2 regions of the Shewanella sp. S23-S33 genome follow, and region 2 is predicted to be linked to the other one. Evidence: predicted binding sites of a transcription regulator. Region 2 holds the regulator's gene; the other holds the start of a gene.
What was found. Region 2 encodes ArgR, which controls arginine synthesis, uptake and breakdown. Its sites were predicted from a motif close to ANTGAATANNTATTCANT; they were not measured.
Positions count from the first base shown of each region.

Region 1: argA (amino-acid N-acetyltransferase) is a predicted target of ArgR. The motif match lies at 1,352-1,369, and genes of this name have one in related genera.

Region 1 covers NZ_JBHFFD010000076.1:38,096-41,362, forward strand. Annotated here, with positions in the region: gene argA (amino-acid N-acetyltransferase) at 1-1,272, opposite strand, end outside; gene rpmG (50S ribosomal protein L33) at 1,595-1,768, opposite strand; gene rpmB (50S ribosomal protein L28) at 1,775-2,011, opposite strand; gene radC (DNA repair protein RadC) at 2,133-2,810, opposite strand; gene coaBC (bifunctional phosphopantothenoylcysteine decarboxylase/phosphopantothenate--cysteine ligase CoaBC) at 2,933-3,267, shown strand, end outside.
Region 2 covers NZ_JBHFFD010000069.1:65,656-68,922, reverse strand. Annotated here, with positions in the region: gene ACHA99_RS19280 (LysR family transcriptional regulator) at 1-730, opposite strand, end outside; gene ACHA99_RS19275 (NAD(P)-dependent oxidoreductase) at 837-1,469, shown strand; gene argR (transcriptional regulator ArgR) at 1,618-2,088, opposite strand; gene mdh (malate dehydrogenase) at 2,383-3,267, shown strand, end outside.

The DNA.
Region 1 (3,267 bases), on a different contig from region 2:
CTGCTTCTTCTTCTGCGGCAGTGCTTCAACATCTTCAATCACAAAACCATGCTCTAAGAACCAGTGAATGCTCCGAGTTGTCAATGCAAACAATCGTGAATAACCACGGTTTCTGGCCTGATTGATAATGTTCTTCAGCAGTAAGCTCCCTCTATCGGCATCGCGATAATCAGGATGCACCACCAAACAAGCAAACTCACCCGCATTGTCCTCTTCAAAAGGATAGAGCGCAGCACAACCAATCACTAAACCATCGCGTTCAATCAACATGAACTGTTCGATTTCGATCTCAAGCTGCTCACGGCTACGACGCACCAGAATGCCTTGCTCCTCCAATGGACGGATAAGGTTCAGTACACCGCCAATATCAGCGATCGACGCACAGCGTAAACGCTCGGCACTCTCAGTCACGATTTGCGTGCCTATCCCTTCGCGAGAAAACAGTTCCTGCAACAAGGCGCCATCTTCGAGGTAGCTAACTAAATGACAACGCGGTACGCCATTGCGGCAAGCATCGATACTGGCTTTGAGAAACGCCATAGTGCCAACACAAGCAGACCCTTGCTCGGCCAGCTTGTTCATGATGTTTTGCGCATCATTTGGCATCAACTCGGCAATCACATCGCCATTACGATCGAGAATACCGTTCTGTGAGCTAAAGCCGATCATCTTGTCGGCTTTGAGCTTAATTGCCACTTGAGTCGCGATTTCCTCGGCGGTGAGATTAAAGCTTTCACCAGTAACCGAAGCCGCAATCGGCCCCATCAATACGATGCAGTGATTATCTAACTGACGTTTTAAGCCTTGCACATCAATACGACGCACTTTGCCACTCAGACAAAAGTCCACACCATTATCCACACCCAGTGGTTGAGCAATCACAAAGTTGCCGCTCACTAAGTTAATTTGCGCACCTTGCATCGGCGTATTACTTAAACTCATGGATAAACGCGCTGTGATATCAAATTGCAGTGCACCCGCAACTTGCTTAATCACTTTGAGCGAATCTTCATCCGTGATACGCACACCGTCGTGGTAGGCAGGCGCAATACCGTTGGCGGCTAATGCAGCATCAATCTGCGGCCTAGCGCCATATACCAACACCACTTTGATCCCTAAACTGTGCAGCAGGGCGACATCATTTAAGATGGCGCGGAATTGATTTTGAGCCAAAGCTTCACCACCCAGCATGACCACAAAAGTTTTACCTCTGTGGGCATTAACATAGGGGGCAGAATGACGAAATCCATCAACCAGTTCAGTGGTACGCACGCGTTATTTACACCTCATTTTTGAGCTGGCAGCGTCACTATGACACACCAGGAATGAATCGCTAACTTTCGCGTATGGTATTGCATTTTAATTCACATATAAAGAATTTATTCTCACTAAAGTGCAGATTTGATGATTTAAAGTGCTTAGAACTGCACTATTTTATATTTTCAGTAAGTGTTCACACTTTTTTAACTTCACAGGGGATGATTCAGCGGCATCAGTTTGCGAGGCAATTATCTCAACTTGATGACTAGCCACTAAAAAAATGCAAAAAAAAGCCCCTTAAATAAGGGGCTTTTCTCGAAACACTAACCAAGGATTACTTGATTTTGGCTTCTTTGTAGATAACGTGCTGACGAATAACTGGATCAAATTTTTTGATTTCCATTTTTTCAGGCATGTTACGCTTGTTTTTTTCAGTTGTGTAGAAGTGACCAGTCTTAGCTGTAGAAACTAATTTGATCTTCTCACGATTACCTTTAGCTTTAGCCATGATCTATTATACCTTCTCGCCACGAGCACGAAGTTCAGCAACAACAACTTCGATACCTTTTTTGTCGATCAGACGAATACCTTTAGTAGATACACGTAACTGTACGAAACGCTTTTCTTCTTCTAACCAAAAACGGTGGTTTTGTAGGTTAGGTAAAAAACGACGACGGGTCGCGTTTTTTGCGTGCGAACGGTTGTTACCAACCATCGGCTTCTTGCCAGTAACTTGGCATACTCTTGACATGTCAATCTTCTCCAAAAACAATTTTAACGCTCGAGCATTAATGTGCCTCGTATGGCCGTCGCCCGAGGCACAAAGAGGGCGCATTTTATACACGATCACAGAGTGAAGATCAAGTGTTAGATTAATTAATCCAGCCTCGTTCTGCAAAAGAAACTATCTCTCGATCACCTACAACCATATGGTCCAACAAGGATACGTCTATGGTTGCTAACGCATTTTTTAATCGCTCAGTTATTCGTCGGTCAGCCTGACTGGGCTCGGCAATACCAGACGGATGATTATGACAAACTATAACTGCTGCGGCCTTTTTCTCCAGCACTAAGCTCACCACTTCACGTGGATACACTGAGGCTGAGTCTATTGTGCCGCGGAATAATTCGACAAATTGAATCACTCTATGCTGGCTATCCAGCAGTAAAACTGCGAACACTTCATAGGAGCGATCGGCCAATTGTCGCATTAAATAGTCCCGAGTTAAATCGGGATTTGTCAAAACCTGACCTCTTTGCAGATTTTCCTGCGCTACACGCCGCGCTAATTCGGCCGCAGCTTGAAGCTGGGCGTATTTTACAGGTCCTACGCCCGGAAGTCGACACACCTGATTTCTTGGGGCACAGAGCAGGTTTCTGAGGCCGCCAAACTCGCAAATAAGCGACCTAGCAAGGTCAACCGCGTTTAATCCGGCTAAACCGTTACGCAGCAATACTGCCAGTAATTCAGCATCGGAGAGATGCGCAGCTCCTTTTTGTAACAGTTTATCTCTGGGACCTTCGCCCTCAGGCCAATCTTTAATCCCCATATGACCTCCCTGTCATCTCACATATTTTCACTTTACTGAGTATGGACGAGATTTTTTGAACTGGGATAGTCACTAAAATTCACTACTTTGTGATATTGTTGCCGGCATTATTTCTATCTCGGATGATGTCTGTGAGTCTGACAAATAAAAACGTCCTGCTGGGCATTGGCGGCGGTATTGCGGCCTATAAAAGTGCTGATTTAGTACGTCGCTTGAAAGAGCGTGGTTTTGATGTGCGCGTGGTGATGAGCCAAAGTGCGATGGAATTTATCACGCCTCTGACGCTGCAAGCGTTGTCTGGACATCCAGTGGCATCTAGCCTGCTCGACCCCGCAGCAGAAGCAGCCATGGGCCATATAGAACTTGCTCGTTGGGCAGATCTCGTCATCATAGCCCCTGCAACCGCAAACCTATTGGCGCGGATTAATGCAGGCATGGCCGATGAGCTAATCACCAC
Region 2 (3,267 bases):
ATTGGTTAGCTAAGTCACAGGGTAAACGCACTATGCCATGTCCACGTAGCGCCGCACTGACCAACACTCCCATATCGTTAGCCCTAAGATTCCCTGTAACTTTGACGTGCTCGGCTTGCAGTTCTTTTAGAAAAGGCCAGTTTTGTTGCGCTGAGTGTATGAGGCAGTTGTGGGCCAACAGATCAATGGGTTCGAGGAGTGGCGTTGCGCTATCAAGATAGCTCGGTGCCGCGCAAAGTACTGCATCTATGGTCATCAAACGCCGAGCTATGAGATTCTCATCGGGTTGCTCGGTATAACGTAGCGCCACGTCGACTCTCTCATCTACCAATTGCGCAAAACTGTCCGACATCACCAGTTGAATGTTGACCTTAGGATGAATTTTAATAAAGCGATCGACGACATCAAACAGACTGTGCTGCCCAAGACCAATAGGCGTAGCGATACGAATACTGCCTACCAGTTCACTGTTATGGCTGTGGGCACGGCTCTCCATGGCAGCAACTTCACTTAAGATCCGCTGGCAAAATTGTAGCGCTTCCTCACCCTGCAAAGTCAAGCTGGCGCTGCGCGTGGTGCGGTGTAATAAGCGTAAACTCAACCACTGCTCCACTTCTTGAATATGACGGGAAACCTGCAGGCGGCTGAGGTCTAAATGTTCGGCAGCTTTGGTAAAGCTGCCGCAGTTTGCGACTTCGACGAAACTGCGTATAGCGGCAATTTTATCCACATTAGTATCCTATATTGAAACAATCATGCTCAATTATTGATGTTTATTAGGTGAAAAACTGCAAGTAAACTGGATCCAATGTAAATCATCTGAGTGGGACAATGAAATGAAAATCGCAATTTTAGGTGCAACGGGTTGGATTGGTGGTGCAATTTTAAAAGAAGCACAGAGTCGTGGACATCAAGTGACAGCGTTAGTGCGTGACCCAAGCAAGTTATCCGTGGCTGACGTAGTAGTACATGCCGTGGATTTAGAGCAGCCATTGGTCGCCGATACCTTTGCTGGTGTAGATGTCGTGATTGCCGCCGTTGGTGGCCGCGCCCAACAAAATCATGGTCTAGTGGCGAGTACGGTTCAGCATTTACTGGATGTGCTGCCTAACGCTAACGTGCCACGTTTATTGTGGGTCGGTGGTGCTGGGAGTTTAGAAGTGGCGCCGGGTGTGACGCTGGTATCTAGCCCAGATTTCCCTGCAGCATATAAAGATGAAGCGTTAGCTCAGGGTGAAGCCTTGAAGGTATTCCGTGCGGCGCAAACGACAATCAATTGGACGTTTGTGAGCCCTGCGGCTGAGATATATCCCGGTGAGAGTGAAAGCCCGTACCGTCTTGGTGGCGACAGCTTCTTTACCGATGCCAATGGTCAAAGTCGTATCTCTGTAACCGATTACGCAAAAGCCATGGTAGACGAAGCCGAACAGGGCACTCACGCAAATCAGCGTATCAGCGTGGCTTACTGATATCGCTACAGTTGAGTTAGAGATTGTGAGTTAGATATTGTGCTGTAATCTGTAACGTAATCGGGACAATGGCCAAATAACCAGCGCGGCATCGCACTTCAAAAGGTGCAGGTAAAATAGAACAGGTCAGCTCACTGACCTGTTTTTTTTATTCTGCGTAATTGAATAAAGATTTGATGGTTTCTAAGGTATCGGCGATATCTTGGATGCTCGATGGGCAAATGAAGATAGTGTCATCACCGGCAATCGTACCCAAAATGCCTTCTGGTTTACCGATAGAATCCAACAAGCGGGCAATCAGCTGCGCGGCACCTGGGCTAGTTCGCACGACGATCATCGCTTGGTTGTGATCGACGTCGAGTACCAAATTCTTCAGTGGGCTACCCGCGGTGGGTACGCCTAATTCGGCTGGTAAGCAATACACCATCTCTTGCTTAGCGTTGCGAGTCCGCACTGCGCCGAACTTGCTGAGCATGCGTGACACTTTTGATTGGTTAATATTACCAAAGCCTTCAGCTTGCAAGGCGGTGACGATTTCACTCTGAGAGCCAAAGCGCTCTTCTTTTAAAATCGACTTAAAAATTCTAACAAGGTCATCCTGATTCTTGGTCGTTTGCATAATATTATTATTCGTTATTCAAAAAAACAGGCCCATTTTGAATATTTTTAGAAAAATTGTCAACAAATAACCAGATTGGTTGAATAAAAATTCACTAAGCCCCAGTGGTTAAGCGTTTGTAGGGGGCGTAAAAATCCCAATTTGAGTAATTGTCCTACATTGCTTCTACATTATTCCGGAATTCTTTTGTCCCACGACTAAGGGATAATTGAAATTGTTGTGACATTCCAGTAATGTGACGCCAACGCAAATTAGATCCATGTCACACATATCCGAGAAATAACGGAGATAACTATGAAAGTTGCTGTACTTGGTGCTGCTGGTGGTATCGGCCAGGCTCTTGCCCTACTGTTAAAAACTCAATTGCCTGCGGGTTCACAATTGTCTCTATATGATATCGCACCGGTAACTCCGGGTGTTGCGGTTGACTTGAGCCACATTCCAACTGCTGTTGAAATCAAAGGTTTTGCTGGTGAAGATCCAACGCCTGCCCTAGTGGGTGCTGACGTTGTTCTAATTTCTGCTGGTGTTGCGCGTAAGCCTGGTATGGATCGTTCTGATCTGTTCAATATCAATGCGGGTATCGTTCGCAACCTGATCGAAAAAGTAGCGGCAACTTGCCCTACGGCTTTGGTTGGCATTATCACTAACCCAGTCAACACGACCGTAGCTATCGCTGCTGAAGTGATGAAAAAAGCGGGTGTTTATGATAAAAACCGTCTGTTCGGTATCACGACATTAGACGTGATCCGCTCTGAAACTTTCATCGCCGAATTAAAAGGCCTGAACGTTGCTGACGTTAAAGTGAATGTGATCGGCGGCCACAGCGGCGTGACTATTCTGCCATTACTGTCTCAAGTTGAAGGCGCGACTTTCACTGACGAAGAAGTGGCAAGTCTGACGACTCGCATCCAAAACGCGGGTACCGAAGTGGTTGAAGCTAAAGCCGGTGGCGGAAGCGCGACTCTGTCTATGGGTCAAGCGGCTTGCCGTTTCGGTCTGTCTCTGGTTCGTGGTCTGCAAGGCGAGGCTAACATCGTTGAATGCGCCTATGTTGACGGCGGCAGCGAGCATGCTGAATTCTTCGCACAACCTGTGCTGTTAGGCAAAAACGGTATTGAAAAAGTACTGCCTTACGGTGAAGTGAGTGCATTCGAAGCTAACGCTCGTGATTCTATG